2 regions of the Robertmurraya sp. genome follow, and region 1 is predicted to be linked to the other one. Evidence: predicted binding sites of a transcription regulator. Region 1 holds the regulator's gene; the other holds the start of a gene.
What was found. The regulator Rex, encoded in region 1, represses fermentation and respiration genes when NADH is low (regulators of the CRP and FNR family bind a similar motif). The targets are predictions, from matches to a motif close to TTGTGAAATATTTCACAA.
Positions count from the first base shown of each region.

Region 2: a site for Rex is predicted at 2,842-2,859, ahead of ACGLXV_RS13505 (TIGR04053 family radical SAM/SPASM domain-containing protein). Genes of this name have one in related genera too.

Region 1 covers NZ_JAKFCQ010000077.1:15,810-27,910, forward strand. Annotated here, with positions in the region: gene ACGLXV_RS11010 (beta-glucoside-specific PTS transporter subunit IIABC) at 1-1,712, opposite strand, end outside; gene licT (BglG family transcription antiterminator LicT) at 1,871-2,707, opposite strand; gene groL (chaperonin GroEL) at 3,124-4,749, opposite strand; gene groES (co-chaperone GroES) at 4,823-5,107, opposite strand; gene ACGLXV_RS11030 (CPBP family intramembrane glutamic endopeptidase) at 5,409-6,146, shown strand; gene ACGLXV_RS11035 (YdiK family protein) at 6,143-6,355, shown strand; gene ACGLXV_RS11040 (redox-sensing transcriptional repressor Rex) at 6,383-7,042, opposite strand; gene moaC (cyclic pyranopterin monophosphate synthase MoaC) at 7,070-7,564, opposite strand; gene ACGLXV_RS11050 (ABC-F family ATP-binding cassette domain-containing protein) at 7,704-9,626, shown strand; gene tsaD (tRNA (adenosine(37)-N6)-threonylcarbamoyltransferase complex transferase subunit TsaD) at 9,842-10,870, opposite strand; gene rimI (ribosomal protein S18-alanine N-acetyltransferase) at 10,867-11,343, opposite strand; gene tsaB (tRNA (adenosine(37)-N6)-threonylcarbamoyltransferase complex dimerization subunit type 1 TsaB) at 11,330-12,037, opposite strand; gene tsaE (tRNA (adenosine(37)-N6)-threonylcarbamoyltransferase complex ATPase subunit type 1 TsaE) at 12,037-12,101, opposite strand, start outside.
Region 2 covers NZ_JAKFCQ010000097.1:250-6,349, reverse strand. Annotated here, with positions in the region: gene ACGLXV_RS13530 (DUF3813 domain-containing protein) at 156-335, opposite strand; gene ACGLXV_RS13525 (hypothetical protein) at 335-487, opposite strand; gene ACGLXV_RS13520 (Cof-type HAD-IIB family hydrolase) at 606-1,424, opposite strand; gene ACGLXV_RS13515 (alpha/beta fold hydrolase) at 1,602-2,408, shown strand; gene ACGLXV_RS13510 (metal-sulfur cluster assembly factor) at 2,481-2,789, shown strand; gene ACGLXV_RS13505 (TIGR04053 family radical SAM/SPASM domain-containing protein) at 2,936-4,051, shown strand; gene ACGLXV_RS13500 (Crp/Fnr family transcriptional regulator) at 4,084-4,782, opposite strand; gene moaA (GTP 3',8-cyclase MoaA) at 4,979-5,989, shown strand.

The sequences.
Region 1 (12,101 bases):
AATAAATCGCCAACGTTTACTTGATCGCCACTCTTTGCTTTGGCTTTAAAATATTTCCCTTCTAATTTAACAGTATCCAAGCCTATGTGAATTAACATTTCAATTCCGTCTTCGGATGTTATTCCTATAGCATGTAGAGTAGGGAATATAGTGGTTATTTTACCTTTTACAGGTGAGAATAAGCGTCCTTCTTTAGGAAGAATAGCAATACCCTTTCCTAAAACTCCGCTTGAAAAAGTTTCATCCTTAACATTATTTAATTCCACTACATCACCTTTTAACGGTGATGTAAGAACACTATTTTTAAGTGATTGATGAATTTTCACTAGATCATTTTCTTCATCCTTCTCTTGAGACTCTTCTTCGTCTACATCCTTAAATCTTAAAATAAATACCATCACGAAAGCCACTAAAAAGCCTATCGCACAACCAATTACAGCATGTAATAAATTATAAGGATCTTCTGTAATAAAGGCCGGCAAAGTAGCTAGCCCCGTTATACCCATTGCAGATCGTGCAACACCAAAGGACCCAACATAAATCCCACCGACTGCTCCTGCAATAACAATAGCGATTAACGCCTTTTTAAATCTTAGTGCAATCCCGAAGAGTGCAGGTTCTGTAACTCCAAGTACAGCTGTTGCACTGGTAGAGCTTGCAATTTGTTTAACCTGCTTATCCTTTGTTAGCAAAGCAACTGCTAATGCAGCTCCACCTTGAGCAAGGCTGTGGATTAACATACCTGGTCCTACAATTGGTTCTAATCCCGTTGTTGTATAAGCTGTTATCGCAATAGGACCTAAACTATAATGCATACCTGTCATAATCAAGAAAGGAAATGTTGCCCCAACGATACCTGAGACTAACCAACCCATGTTCGTATTAACAAAACCTACAAATTCCGCAACATAGTTACCTATTATTGCTCCTAGTGGGCCGATAGTAATTAAAGTTAATGGAGCCATGATTAAAATGATAAGCAAAGGTTTAAGCATTGTTTTTATTATATTAGGCGAAACCTTATCTGCAAATTTCTCCACATAGGACATGACCCAAACAGCCAAAATAATTGGGATAACGGAGGAGCCGTAGGTAGCTTTAGTAACAGGAATACCTAAAAATGTAATAGCGTCTTCACTACTCAACAATGTTGAAAAAGTAGGGTGTAACAATACACCGGCAAGTGCAATCGCTAATCCAACATTTACTTTAAATTTTACTGCAGCACTCCAAGCTAATAACATTGGTAGAAAATAATAAGCTGAATCACTAATAAATGTTAAAATGGTAAAAATTTCAGATTCCTTAGATATTAAAGAAGTGACACTTAAGATAACAAGCAATGCCTTAATCATTGCACAGCCTATCATTGCTGGTAAAATAGGCGTAAAAATACCAGATAGCGTATCTAAAATAAGCGAAAAACCTCTCTTCTTATTACCTGAGTTATCAGTGGTATCGGTTTTAAAATTACCTAACTTAATCAGTTCATCATGAACATTGTTTACATTACTTCCAATAATAATTTGATACTGTCCACCACTATTGGCGGTACCTAATACGCCCTTTATCTTCTTAATTGAATCAGTGTCTGCTTTGGAATCATCTTTTAAGTTAAAGCGTAATCTCGTTGCACAATGTGTGACATGCTCAATGTTTTTTTCCCCACCGACATGATTTAATATATCGGTAGCTGTTTTTTGATAGTCCATATAATCCTCCCATATTTAAATAAATAAAAAAAAGACCTAGGGTCCCGGAATGTAAAGAATAGTGATCGTGTCTCTTTACATATCGGGACCCTAGGTCATGCCTGCTTAATCAGTAACATTCCTAGTTAATGTTCTAATATTTAAATGTGTAATAAAATTTAGTTAATTATAACTCGTCTAATATGAACAGCTAAATATATCAGATCCTCATCGGTTAGTTCTTTTCCATAAACTTGTCTTATTTGTTCTCTGATTTTCAAACTACATTGGTATTCCTCTTTGTACTTTGATTTAATTAATTCTTGGAAATCGATATCACTGTTTTCTATAGGAATGTTTGTAGTGCTGAACAAACGATAAGCAAAAAATTTCAAGTGAGTAATAAATCTCACATAATATAAAGAATCTTCATCTAAATCGACTTTAAAATAATATCTTACTATCTTTAAAATCTTTTGAATGAACTGCGTAATCTTAACAGTTCCTTCCATATCGTATCCTAGTTCAGCGTTAATAATATGAAGCGCGATAGCTCCTGCTTCATCCTCTTTCAAATTAACATTAAATTCTCTATTAATAATATCCAAAGCTTTAAGAGCAACCTTATATTCTGAAGCATAAAACTTCTTTATTTCCCACAATAACCCATTTTTAAATTCTACACCATTTTTGTATCGGGTTACTGCAAAACTAATATGATCCGTTAATGTTATATATATATTATCATTTAATTCTGCTTTAAGTTCTAATTTAGCAGTCTTAATAATACTCTCTGAAACACGCATATACTCCATTGGAATTTGAGCAAGTAATGCATATAGCTTTCCTGCAACATTTTTTGATTTTAAATAGAATTCTTTTTCTATTTTTTCTATATCTACTGGGTCCCCTTTTTTCTTTTGAAAGCCTATTCCATTGCCTAAAAGTATTAGTTCCTGACGTCGGGGATTTATGGCACAAATGACATTATTGTTTATAACTCTAGTAATTTTCAAGTTGTTCCCCTCCTTTGAATCAACTTTTTCGCACACAAAAAGACCTATTTTCATGTAAACGTTAACTATTAACTATATGGTTAACGTTTACATAAAAATAAGGTCTTGCCTGCTTTCAGTAACAATCCTTATAAAGCTCTGATATTCATTTATAGATAATAATATAACGAGTTCTCTTAAATGTCAACAAGTTTTAGCTTAACTAAAAATAAGCCCCTTAAACAATAAAGGGAAGCGTTTAAAAAATAATTGCTTATGACGAGAACTTTGAAAAAGAACAAAAAGGAAGGTTTGAAAAAAGAAGCCTCCCACAAGTTCATCGAACTCATGAGAGGCCTCCGTTAAAATCCTCAATGTTAGCAAACCACTCTCACCTTACCAACAAACCCAGTCATATCAAGGGTTGAGGGGCATTATTACATCATGCCGCCCATTCCACCCATGCCGCCCATGTCAGGCATTGCAGGAGTATCTTCTTTAATGTCAGCAACAACTGCTTCAGTTGTTAAGAACATTGCTGCAACAGATCCAGCGTTTTGAAGAGCTGAACGAGTTACTTTAGTTGGGTCAACGATACCAGCTTCGATCATGTTTACCCACTCGCCAGTAGCTGCGTTGAAGCCTGTTCCAATTTCTTCACGCTTTAAGCGGTCTACGATAACAGATCCTTCAAGACCCGCATTGTGTGCAATTGTGCGAACTGGTTCTTCCATCGCACGTAATACGATGTTGATACCTGTTTTTACGTCGCCAGTTGCTTCGATAGCAGCCACTTTTTTGTATACGTTAAGTAGGGCAACACCACCACCAGAAACGATACCTTCTTCAACAGCTGCACGAGTTGAGTTCAATGCGTCTTCAATACGAAGCTTGCGCTCTTTTAATTCTGTTTCAGTAGCAGCTCCAACTTTAACAACTGCTACACCGCCAGCTAACTTAGCTAAGCGCTCTTGTAATTTTTCGCGGTCAAATTCAGAAGTTGTTTCTTCCATTTGCGCACGTATTTGGTTTACACGACCTGCGATTTGTGCAGAGTCTCCAGCACCTTCAACGATTGTTGTATTTTCTTTTGTTACAACAACTTTAGAAGCGCGTCCTAAAGATTGAATCGTTGCAGACTTAAGGTCACGACCTAGCTCTTCAGTGATCACTTCTCCACCTGTTAGGATAGCGATGTCTTCAAGCATAGCTTTACGACGGTCACCGAAACCAGGAGCTTTAACCGCTACTGCATTGAATGTTCCACGAAGCTTGTTAACTACTAAAGTAGCTAATGCTTCTCCTTCTACATCCTCAGCAACAAGTAATAATGGCTTACCTTGTTGTACAACTTGCTCTAGAACTGGAAGGATTTCTTGGATGCTTCCAATTTTCTTGTCAGTAATTAAGATAAATGGATTGTCTAAAACAGCTTCCATTTTATCAGAGTCAGTTACCATGTATGGAGATGCATATCCACGATCGAATTGCATACCTTCTACTACATCAAGCTCAGTAGTGAAGCCTTTTGATTCTTCGATTGTGATTACGCCGTCGTTACCAACGCGCTCCATTGCTTCAGCAATTAATTGTCCTACTTCATCATCAGCTGCAGAAATAGCTGCAACTTGTGCGATAGAAGCTTTGTTTTCAATTGGCTTAGAAATCGCACGAAGCTCTTCAACCGCTACTGCTACTGCCTTATCCATCCCTTTACGGATACCCATTGGGTTCGCACCAGCTGTAACGTTCTTTAAGCCTTCGCGGATCATCGCTTGAGCAAGAACCGTTGCAGTTGTCGTACCGTCACCAGCAACATCATTTGTTTTGCTAGCTACTTCAGCAACAAGCTTAGCACCCATGTTTTCGAATGCATCTTCAAGTTCGATTTCTTTTGCAATTGTTACACCATCATTTGTAATAAGTGGTGAACCGAATTTCTTTTCAAGAACCACGTTACGTCCCTTTGGTCCTAATGTTACTTTTACCGCATTTGCAAGTGCATCTACCCCACGAAGCATCGAGCGACGTGCGTCTTCACTAAACTTAATTTCTTTAGCCATTGTAAAATACCCTCCTCGAGTTTTTTCAATCTATTCTGTCTTCGTTTAGTTTTAAAATAAGAAAGTTCTACTCTTATCCAAGAATAGCAAGAATATCGTTTTCACGTAGAATTAAGTACTCTTTTCCTTCGAACTTAACTTCTGTGCCAGCGTATTTTGAGAAGATAATGCGGTCGTCCACAGAAACTTCAAGAGCTACACGCTCACCGCTTTCAAGTACGCGGCCAGTGCCGACAGCAACTACTTTGCCTTCTTGAGGCTTCTCTTTAGCAGAGTCTGGTAGTACAATACCGCTTGCCGTTTTTTCTTCCGTTTCAACTAGCTCAATTACAATGCGATCACCTAGTGGCTTTAACAAGTGAAACAACCTCCTCAAATATATGTAAGATTTTATTATTAGCACTCACTTAACTAGAGTGCTAACACAACTATTATATTAATGAATCTCTTCTTTTTTTGCAAGCGAGAAACCGCTTTTTTTTATAAATTTTTTGTAAAAGTCCTCCCATAACTTGTTAATTATACAACCTTACTAAGTATGTACTTTTCCATCTATTCTATCCATATAATGCTAAAATACGGACAATAATTCTTCTTATTTGATACAACCTGATGTTTACGAGTAGAATAACTATATTGGATTGAAAAGGAGACTTGTTTTGAAACGTGAATATTGGATTATATTAATTGCTTATATTGCAATGCAGCTTTCAAGCTTTATTGGTGTCCCTATAACCTCTCTTGTAATGGAAATGATTGGTTTTAATACAAATCACTCTCAAGGGTTTGCAGGTGTCACTTGGCTTGTCATCAGCTTTTCTATCACACTTGTTGTTGTCCTGCTGCTGTTGCGTAAAGAGATGGTAACTGCAAATGAAGTAAGAAACGGAGCAAGCTTAGGTCGGTCGATCCTCTGGTCCATCACAGGTGTCTTTCTTGCCCTATTTGCCCAAGCCTTTGCTGCGAATATTGAACGTTTGATTGGTATTGAGGTAGGATCTGATAATACACAACAGATTTTACGTATCATTGAAACTTTTCCTATTATGATTGTCGTTAGCTCAGTTATTGGTCCTATATTAGAAGAAATTGTCTTTCGTAAGATCATTTTTGTGGCATTTTATAAGCGTTTTAACTTTTTCCTATCTGCGTTGCTTAGCTCCGTCATTTTTTCATTTGCCCATATGGAGCCTGAGCATACCCTACTTTATTCGGCGATGGGATTCACCTTTGCGTATTTGTACGTAAAAACCAATCGTATTCTCGTTCCAATCGTTGCTCACGTATCAATGAATACGTTCGTTGTACTTGTGCAATCCGTATATAGGGAAGACTTAGAAAAATTAATCAAACAAGCAGAACAAATGCAAAGCTTTATTGGAGGATTCTTCTTATGAGACAGTCACCTTTATTCTCAGGAATTATATACATCGTCTTAGGTGCTCTGTTCACAGTGTTTGCGATTCAGGACTTACAACAAAATGGAGAGTGGGGCTTTTTTACTTACCTGCTTGTCTTGCTAGCAACATTTGATATTGGTTCAGGCATTCGGATGATTCTTTTACATTTTAAAATTAAAGAGATTAAGAAACAGCAAAAGAAATAGCCGCTCCACTAAGGGGCGGCTTGTTGTTTATTCCTCTACCATTTCTTCATCCACTGAATAGTGCTTTAAAAAGTACACAAGTGACTGTAACTCAATAGCCAAATCAATATGATGAACCCTTATTGATGATGGAACCGTTAATCGGGCCGGTGTAAAGTTTAAAATTCCTCTCACCGTTCCTTGAACCATTCGATCAGTAATGGATTGTGCGACCGTTGCTGGAACGGTTAATATCGCTACCTGAATATCTTCTCTTTCAATAACCTCTTCTAGATCATCCATATGATAGACGGGCACTTCTCCAATTTTTGTGCCTACCTTATCTTCTACTACGTCAAATGCAACAGCAATTTTTGTATTATTATTTTTTAAGAAATTATAATTTAAAAATGCTGTCCCTAAATTCCCCACTCCAATTAAAGCAACCTTCGTTAACTCATCTTGGTCGAGTGTTTTACGGAAAAAGGATAATAGATAGTTTACATTGTAACCGTATCCCTTTTTGCCTAACGCACCAAAGTATGAAAAATCTCTTCGAATCGTTGCAGAATCGACCTTCACCGCCTCACTTAGTTCAGCAGATGAAACTCGTTGCTTTCCTGATGAGTGTAAACTATTTAAAAAGCGATAATACAATGGTAGTCTTTTCGCCGTTGCTTGTGGGATTTTCATTGATTCATTACTCATCGTTCTTCCCCTACCTTCTACCTTTAACTAATATAGTTTCTCTTCTCTTTTAAAGTCACCGTTTTTTCCACCAGTTTTTTCAACAAGGTATGTTTTCCCGATAACCATTCCTTTATCTACTGCTTTACACATATCATAAACAGTAAGCGCACAAACAGAAGCGGCTGTTAACGCTTCCATTTCTACTCCTGTATTCCCTTTTGTCTTTACACTAGCAGATATATGTAGAGTATGGCAATTGTTATCTGATTCCCAATCAAAAGAAATATCGACACCAGTAAGTGGAATAGGATGACACATTGGAATAATATCCCATGTTTTTTTACAAGCCATAACGGCAGCAACCTGTGCGACTGCTAGCACATCACCTTTTTTCATTTGGTTATGTGTGATACGATCATATATCTCTTGATTGACTGTGATACTAGAATGGGCAATGGCCGTCCGTACCGTTTCGGGCTTATCACTCACATCTACCATTTTCGCTCTGCCTTCTTTATTAAAATGAGTGAACTCTGACATCAATTATACACCTCTTTCAAAATCATACACTATTTTCCTCGTTCTGTGTGAAAACATTGTAACATAGTTCACAACTCATATCATTGCTCATCCGTATTGAATGCGATACACTAACCGTAGAAGTATAGAGGTGAAATCAATGATACTACTACAAGTGAACCAGCTTTCCAAGTCTTATGGAGCTGACCTTATTTTATCGAATATAAAACTAGAAGTTCAAACAAGAGACCGTATTGCCTTAGTAGGCCGAAATGGGGCCGGGAAATCTACTTTACTCAAGATTATTGCCGGTCACCTTTCCTATGAATCAGGTGATTTAATCAAGCCCAAACATGTAACGATCGGGTATTTGGCTCAGAACACAGGTCTTGTTTCCGGATTATCCATTTGGGAAGAAATGCTTACCGTTTTTGAACAAGTCATGAATCAAGAGAAAGAGCTTCGTAAGCTCGAGGAAAAGATGGCTGATCCTACCGTATTTGAAGATGCTACTTTGTACGAGCGGACAATAAAAGAATATGACCATCTCCAAAATGAATTTAAGGAGAATGGGGGGTATCAGTACGAGTCTGATATACGTTCTGTCCTACATGGATTAAATTTCCACTCATTTGATTACTCTACAAAAATTGATAGCTTGAGTGGTGGCCAGAAAACTCGATTAGCTCTTGCGAAGTTGTTATTAACTAAACCTGATATTCTTATATTAGATGAACCTACCAACCATCTAGATATTGATACTTTGTCTTGGTTAGAGCAATATCTGACTGGCTACACGGGTGCCATCTTGATTGTATCCCACGATCGCTACTTTTTAGATAAAGTGGTCAATCAAGTGTACGAAATCTCTAGGAATCAAATCAGCAAATTCTCAGGAAACTACAGTTCTTATCTTGAACAAAAAGCCGAAAACTACGAGCGTGATCTAAAGCAATACGAAAAACAGCAAGATGAAATAGCCAAGCTCCAGGACTTTATTCAAAAGAATCTTGCTCGTGCATCGACCACCAAGCGGGCTCAAAGTAGAAGGAAGAAGCTTGAGAGAATGCAAGTTATGGACAAACCTCTTGGAGATGAGAAGTCCGCCTCCTTCGGTTTTGATATTGAAAAGCAAAGTGGCAATGAGGTGTTAAATGTTCATTCCTTATCCGTTGGCTATCATGATGAACGGATAGCTGAGGGACTTTCCCTCAGAATTACTAGAGGCGATTCCGTTGCCTTAGTTGGACCGAATGGGATTGGAAAGTCAACCTTACTTAAAACCATCCAAGGAACGTTACAACCCTTAGAGGGACAAGTTCACTATGGTTCCAACGTTAGCATTGGCTATTATGACCAGGAACAGGCGGCTCTTACTTCAAACAAGCGAGTTTTAAATGAGCTTTGGGACGAATATCCTCTGAAAAGTGAAAAGGAAATCCGGACTGTACTAGGGAATTTCTTGTTTACCGGCGACGATGTGTTAAAAACGGTATCCACTCTTAGCGGTGGGGAAAAGGCACGTCTAGCACTAGCTAAACTTATGATGCAAAAGGCCAATCTCCTTATACTAGATGAGCCTACCAACCATTTGGACTTGGACAGTAAGGAAATATTAGAAAACGCGCTAGTGGATTATCCAGGAACTATTTTATTTGTTTCTCATGATCGATACTTCATTAATCGCATTGCAACGAAGGTGATTGAGCTAAGTAAAACCGCGGCTGTTGAGTACCTTGGGGACTATGATTATTACGTGGAAAAGAAGCTTGAACAAGAAGAGTTGAAAGCCATAGAACAAGCAGAAAAGGCTGCAGCTACCGCGGTAGCTTCTCCAGAAAAAAATACGTATCAAATCGATAAGGAAGCCAAGAAATTAGAGCGTCAACGAAAGCGACGCATCGAAGAAATAGAAGGATTGATTGAACAGCTCGAAGAAACGATTGAAAAGAATAATACACTGCTTTGTGATCCAGAAATTTTTCAAGACCACGAAAGAGTGCTCAAAATTAATGAAGAAAATGAAACAGCAAAACTCCAATTAGATGAGTTACTAGAAGAATGGAGTGAACTTGCTGAATAAGCAGAAAGAACCGGGAGAATGAATCTATCCCGGTTTTTTCTTTTCCACAATTTTGTTCACAAGTAAATTGTTTTTATATGTGCTTTCCACAGGGTTTTCCACATTATCCACAATTTTAGTTTATTTTATCCACATTATACACAGTGAAACTTGTCGAAACAGTGTTTATACACAAAAAATAGCCCCTATCACGTGATAGGGACTTTTTCCTAAAGTTATGTGTTGTGGATAGATAGGTCTAATCCGGGATTTGCATTTAAGGAATAGTCACTTCTTTGTCCTTTTTCATACATGACACTTCCAGCAGCAGCAATCATGGCAGCGTTATCTGTGCATAAAGAGAGTGGAGGAATAATTAATTCTACACCTTCAATAGCAGCGAACTCTCTCTCCAGTGCGCTACGCAGTCCTTTATTAGCAGCTACTCCTCCTGCTAGTAACACTTGCTTCACTGAATACTGTTTGGCCGCACGTACTGTCTTAGTTACCAACACGTCGATAACACTTTGTTGAAAACTTGCTGCAAGATCTTCAGGTGCAATGACTTCCCCTCTTTGCTCTGCATTGTGGACGGTGTTGATAACTGCTGATTTTAATCCACTAAAGCTAAAATCATATGACCCTTCCTCTAACCAAGCTCTCGGTAAATCAATAATAGGTGAACCAACAGCTGCTAATCGGTCAATATGTGGTCCGCCTGGATATGGCATTTTTAACGTCCTAGCCACTTTATCGTACGCTTCGCCCGCAGCATCGTCTCTCGTTTCTCCAATCACCTCAAAGTGGCCATGAGCCTTCATATAAACAAGCTCTGTATGTCCACCAGAAACAACTAATGATAATAGTGGAAAATCCATTTCCTTTATCAACCGATTCGCATAAATATGACCAGCGATATGGTGGATTCCTACAAGAGGAATACCGTGAGCAAAGCTTAGTGCCTTGGCTGCGTTTACCCCTATTAATAAGGCACCCACAAGCCCTGGTCCCTCCGTTACAGCAATCGCATCAATATCTGAAAACTGTAATTCAGCCACTCTCATTGCTTCTTCTATTACAATCGTGATTTGCTCCACATGATGTCGAGAAGCAATCTCAGGAACCACTCCGCCGAATCGCTTATGGCTTTCAATTTGTGAAGCAACGATATTTGCTACAATTTCGTGTCCATCTTTTACAATGGCAACAGCTGTTTCATCACAGCTTGTTTCAATTCCTAATATATATTGATTTTTTCCACTCATAATGTCACCCACATGACTAATGCATCCTCATAATTATCAGTATAATAGTTCTTGCGTATTCCACCGTTCATAAAACCGAGCTTACGGTACAAAGATTGTGCGACTGTGTTCGAAACACGTACCTCAAGTGTCATCGTTTTTGCACCCCTCTTCTTTGCAACCTCCATAATCATACGAAGGATCGCTTCTCCTAGCTTTTGCCCACGAAATTCAGGTAAGACCGCTATGTTGGTAATATGTGCCTCATCAACAATCAGCCACATTCCACAATAACCTATAACTTGACCTTCCTTTTCTAAAACAAGATAGACAGCGAATTGATTTAGATTTAACTCATTTTCAAATGATTGCCTAGTCCAAGGGGTTGCAAATGAAAGTTCCTCAATTTTTAAGATTTGATCAATATCTTCTTCCTTCAAATATCGAAACACTAAGGAATCAGTTAATGAGTGAGTCTCTTCATTTTGCATCATTTTCTTTCTTCCCTTCTAGCCATTTCGCTTCAGCTTCAGCTAATCGAATATAATTTGGTACAAAGGTGTGTACATCAACTGGTTCACGATTGATCCCTAATTGAGCTAGCTCTCCAGGACGTGGATTATTTTCTGTGTAGTGAGCAAATCTTGCTTGATCTCCCATCATATTTGCTAGAACTTCCTTGTGAATCGATAGATCATTGCCAACAAACAAAACAGGATCAGAAAGCTCCTTTAAGCGCTCTGCCCAATCTGTCGCTAATACCAATTGGTCCTTTATAACTGTTTCGAGTGAACCATTTTGGGAGCGATACAGGCCGGTATAGACTTGTCCTCTTCTAGCGTCAAATAATGGAGCCACATAGCCTGGGAAGTACCGTGCAGCTGATGCAGCTAACACTTCTATGCTCGAAACCCCAACAAGAGGAATTTGTAACGTCCACGCTAATGTTTTCGCAATCGTTACTCCTATACGAACACCCGTATAAGAGCCAGGACCTTCTGCGACGACAATTTTCTCTAGGTCTGCTGGCTTCACGTCACATTCCCTGCATAGGTTTTCAATCGCTGGCATCACACGGACCGAATGATTCTTTTTAATATTCGTTATGTACTCCCCAATCACTTGCTGGTCATCTATTAAGGCAATACCTAGTGGATAATTTGATGTATCTATTGCTAGTACTTTCATTAGGCAAATAGCTCCTTACAAAGCATTTCATATCGTTTTCCTTTTGGTGTTATCGTTAAAATCC
Region 2 (6,100 bases), on a different contig from region 1:
GAATTGTCTAGCTCCAGCGCCCTAGCACCTAGTGTCCTTCGCTCTCCGTCCTACGATAAGTCAAGCACGAATGCGCCTCTGGCTCTTCGTGTTTCCTTTATCTCAGTTGGAGCGCTCCAGGCCATACGGTGCTGAACAGGGCGCTTGCGCTTTTCTTATATATCTAGCTCGTTTTGCATTTCTCGCAGCTGCGCTTGTTCAGCTACAGTGGAGTTAGCATATGCAGAAGATAAAGCATTTTTGGCTCTTGATATCGCTTCATACTGGCCGCTGCCCGTTGCGTTTTTGGCAAGGTCAACTGCTTTTCTGGCTTCGATAAATAGTCTATTTCCCATTATATTCCACCAAGTGATGATTCTTTCACATTTGCCATTTTTTGTGCTTCTGCTTCTGCATAGGTTGTATGATATGGGATACGATCGTCATGCTTGGATACTGCATCTACACCTTGTTGTACAAAGCGTTTTGATTTATTGCGTTTACCCATTGCAAATCCCTCCATATCCGAGCTATTTTGAAGTAACAGGCTTGCTACCTCAAGTGTTAGTATGCTCACTAATCTGCTCGCTTACTAGAAGAAAAAATGGGAGGGTTTGTATATATTGTTACAGTGCTTTTAAGTTTAAATAATCATTTAAGTAGATAGCAATTCCATCTTCCTCGTTAGTAAGTGTAACCTCATTCGCAAGGGTCTTTAGTTGCTGAATGCCATTGCCCATCGCAATTCCCCGACCAGCATACTCAATCATTTCAAAATCATTATCCTCGTCGCCAAAAGCAATAATTCTTTCCTTTGGAATATGTAGGAACTCTGATACCTTTTTTAGGCCAACCGCTTTGTTCAAACCTGATTTCACAATTTCAATCACATGCCATGGATCAGCCCAACGACGATGATCAATAACCTCTGCATGAACATCTGATAAATGCTTACGGATTTCCTGCACTTGCTCTTCTTCTGTGTGTATCAGCATACTAGTTGGTGACTCTTTTAGGAACCTTCGTAAATCACCTGTTGTAATATTCGGTTTTCCTAAACCGAATATATCTAAAAGTTTTTCATCATGATAATGAAAATACACATCGTCAATGACTTCAGCAATAATATTGTGAAAGGAAAAAGAGTCTAGTGCCTCAACAATATCCTTTGCCACTTCTATATCTAAAGGCGTATGATACGCTCCCCACTGGTTAGAACGGGGGTGGTGAATAAATGCACCGTTAAAATTTACAATTGGAGTCGTAAGGTTTAATTCATGGTAATACATTTCGCTTGAGCGGAATGGCCTTCCCGTAGCAATCATAATCTCATGTCCTTGTTCTCTGGCGCTGTTAAGGACTTTTTTCGTTTTTTCAGAAATGGTCTTATCGTCTTTTAATAAAGTACCATCAAGGTCTAAAGCAATTAAATGTTTTTCTCTCATGTCTATCCCTCGATTCATGACGTAGTAGGTTAAGTGTAAACCTTTAGGAAAATACTTGTCCACATGATACACTAAAATATAGAAATTCTTAATAAAAGAATGTTGTACATATTCTTATGTTAACAATATTGCTTCCCTTCTGTAAAAAAATTCAACTTATTATTGGAGGTTTTCTTTGTGATTTCTGTTGAAAATAAACAAATAGGGGAGATTCCATTATTACATTTGGCTCGTACGAACCTTTTTGATAAGAAGCTCCCTCTCGTGATTTTTATACATGGGTTTATGAGTGCGAAGGAACATAATTTGCATTATGCTTATTTACTGGCTGAAAAAGGGTTTCGTGTGTTACTACCAGACTGTCTGTATCATGGGGAGAGACAGACGGAAGAAACTAGTTCCCATTTGCAGTTTCATTTTTGGGAAATTGTTTTACAAACCATTTCAGAACTGAAAGATCTGAAGAAGTATTTTGAAGAAAGTCAGTTGATCGAATCTGAAAAGATTGGAGTTGTTGGAACTTCAATGGGAGGAATTGTTACTCTAGGTGCATTAACACAGTATCCATGGATTCATACTGCTGTAAGTCTTATGGGTATGCCTTATTATGAAAAACTTGCTAAAGCGCAAATTGCAGAGCTGAAAAATCAAGGAAAAGAACTGCCAATTGAGCAGTCAGCTATTGATGAATTATTTGATCGTCTTCGAGAAAGAGACTTAAGCCTGCAACCGGAAAAATTAATGGGAAGACCACTTTTATTTTGGCATGGGAAAAGGGACAATATTGTTCCGTATTCATATGCGTATGATTACTACGAAAGCATTAAGAAACATTATCAACAAACCCCTCAGTTACTACATTTTATTAGTGACGAAAAGGCTGATCATAAGGTCAGCAGAGAAGGGCTGTTAAAAACCGTTGAGTGGTTTGATAAGCATTTACTTTCATCAAGTATGATGTACGTCACTTCAGCAGAAAAATAATCATTATATTATAACTTATGTAAACCATTTTGTTATCATGTAAATAGAGTTGAACTTTAAGGAGTGATTATAATGGATCAAGATTTAAAAGATAGTATTATGGGGGCTTTGGAATTAGTTGTTGACCCAGAGCTTGGAATAGATATTGTGAACCTTGGCCTTGTTTATGATATTGAGATGGACGAAGAAGGTACTGCGACCATTACAATGACGTTAACTTCAATGGGTTGTCCGTTAGCAGGTTCTATTGTGGAAAATGTGAAAGAGGCTCTAAGTGATATCCCTGAAGTTAAAAAGACAGAAGTAAATATCGTCTGGAGCCCACCATGGTCTAAAGATAGAATGTCAAGATACGCAAAGATTGCGCTTGGAATTCGATAGGACGGAAGCTAACCGCTCGTGCGGTTAGCTTTTTTTTATAAAAAATATGATTGTGTGAGCTAGTTCACTTATTTCAGGAGAAGATCCCTATACAATGGACGTATATGATTCATAAAGTTGTGCTTTGTCAGGAGGTCCTCAATGTGATGGTCAGTCGAGACTTTAACAAAGATCCGTTTATTGTTATTTGGGAGTTAACGAGAGCTTGTCAGCTAAAATGCCTTCACTGTCGTGCAGAAGCACAGTATAAAACAGATCCAAGGGAATTAACCTTTGAAGAAGGTAAAAAATTAATAAATGAAATATATGAAATGAATAATCCTATGCTCGTATTTACAGGCGGAGATCCGCTTTTGAGAAAAGATGTATTTGATATTGCCGAATATGCTGTAAAAAAAGGTGTACGCGTATCGATGACACCAAGTGCCACACCAAATGTTACGAAAGAGTCAATCGAAAAAGCCAAGGAGGTAGGTCTCTCACGTTGGGCCTTTAGTTTAGACGGTCCGACTGCTGAAATACATGACCATTTTCGTGGCACAGCAGGTTCATTTGACTTAACCATAGAAAGAATTCAGTACCTTCATGAACTTGAAATACCGATTCAAATCAACACGGTGATCTCTCGCTACAATTATGAATACCTAGACGAGATGGCTGCACTAGTTGAGAAGTTGCAATGTGTTTTGTGGAGTGTCTTTTTCTTAGTACCAACTGGTAGAGGACAAGAAAAAGATATGATTTCTCCAGTAGAGCATGAAAAAGTATTTATCTGGCTTCAGGAGCTGAGCAAACGCGTACCTTTTGATATAAAAACGACAGCCGCTCAACATTATCGACGTGTGTTTATTCAGCAAAAAATGAAAGAAGAGAAGAATAAGGAAAATATATCTTATTTGGATGCTTTAACTAGTCAGGGCTTAACAGGAAGTATTGATGGGTTAGGAAGAGCTCCCAAGGGGGTCAATGACGGAAACGGTTTTGTATTTATTTCTCATATTGGGGACGTGTACCCGAGTGGGCTGTTACCAATAAAAGCAGGGAATGTGCGTGAGCAGCCGTTAGCCGAGATTTATAGAGAATCACCGATTTTTAAAGACTTGAGGAACCCTGATAAATATAAAGGGAAGTGTGGCGTATGTGAGTTCAGATATGTGTGCGGTGGCTCACGCTCAAGAGCATATGCTATGACAGGAGATTACCTAGAAAGTGAACCATTTTGTGTTTATGTGCCAAAGGCTTTAAGATCAAAGAAAGCATAAAAAAAGAGTGCAGAAAATCTCTGCACTCCGATTTATTCAATACTGCAATAAACCTTTGGACAATTTTCACAACCAATTTCATCTCTTAAATATTGTAGATTATGAACGATGATTTTACTCTTTTTAATAGAAATAATTTGCTCTTTTTTTAGTTCATTTAAGATGCGATTGGTACTTTCACGGGAAGTTCCACAAAAATTGGCAAGTTCTTGATTTGTTAGTGGAAGATCGATAAGGATCCCATTTTGTACCTCTACACCATAACTATTGGTCATACGGATCAGAGTCGAATATAATGCACCTTTCTTTCCGTTTAAAACGAGATCACGGAACTTCGTTTGCGTTTTTCTGAAATGATCGCTCATCCATTTTAAAAACTCTAGGGCAAGAGAACTGTTTTGAAAGATTTCTTTCTCAAGGACGTCCTTATTAATTGCAGCAATTTCTGCATCTTCAAGTACCCTAGCGCTAAGCAAATATTTAGGGGAATGAGTAAAAAGTGTTAGTTCTCCACAAATATCATTTTTACCGCAAATCCTTAATGACAGCTCCCTGCCATCGGATGTAATTTTACTAATCTGTACCTTCCCTGACAGAATGACGTACATTTCCTCTGCTTCCATTCCTTCTTGAAAGATAAAAGTATTTTTTTCTCCAATAAAACGGCGGTCAGCCAGATGAAGAAGTTCTTTTATCTCTATTGAATGAGTTTCTTTTACAACTGCTGACATCCGGATTCACCCTTTTTTAGACATTAATGATTCTATCATCTACAATGAGGGCAATAAGAATTGTTGTCAATAACTTCACGAATGATGTAACAATATGTTCACGTTTAATAAAATAGTTATGTTGTAAAGTGATTTACCGTTATAATAAAATAAACTACAATGCATGCAAGATACTCTTGCGATGGAGTTGATTATCATGAATAAAATTACTGATCAATTAAACCGTCCGTTACGAGATTTAAGAATATCGGTTATCGATCGATGCAATTTCAGGTGTCAGTACTGCATGCCAGCAGAGGTGTTTGGTCCCGATTTTGCTTTTTTACCTAGAAATGAATTGCTTAGCTACGAAGAGATTGAGCGGTTGGCTTATATATTTGTGGGACTTGGAGTGGAAAAAATACGGCTCACAGGTGGCGAGCCTCTCCTTCGAAAACAGCTTCCTTTGCTTGTTGAGAAGCTCTCTAAAATAAAGGGCTTAAAGGATATTGGCTTAACAACGAACGGAGTTCTTTTACCAAAGTATGCTGAGGAATTAAAGGATGCTGGTCTTAAGAGGGTAAATGTTAGCCTTGATAGCTTGAATGACGAGCTCTTTGGTGAGATTAATGGTCGCGGTGTGAAAACTGGACCTGTAATAGAAGGAATTCATGCGGCCCAAAAAGCAGGGCTAGGTGTCAAACTGAATATGGTTGTTAAAAAAGGATTAAATGATCAAGAGATTGTTCCTATGGCACAATTTTGTAAAGATAATGGACTACAACTCCGTTTTATTGAGTACATGGATGTTGGTAGTACAAACGGATGGAAAATGGATGACGTTGTAACAAAAAAGGAAATTTATGAACGATTAAATGAGCATTATTTGTTAGAGCCTGTTGATCCCGATTATTTCGGAGAAGTTGCTAAGCGATATCGATACAAGGGTTCAAACGTAGATGTCGGGTTTATTACTTCTGTTTCTGAGTCGTTTTGCTCTAGCTGTACTCGTTCGAGACTTTCTGCTAATGGACAGCTCTTTACTTGTTTGTTTAATGGGAACGGACACGATATTCGTGACTTTATGAGAAGCGGTGTGTCTGATTTGGAAATTGAACAAAGAATTACTGAAATTTGGAATGGAAGAAATGATCGTTATTCGGATGAAAGAACGGAAGAAACAATAGCAAATAAAAAGAAAATTGAAATGTCCTATATAGGGGGATAAATAAAAACTACTTCTGCTTAAGAAGTAGTTTCAGATTGTCGACAAAAGGCAGCGAAAAGCTCGCTGCCTTTTGTCATTTTTTATTTGGAATGGTAGAGAAAAGGCTGATTT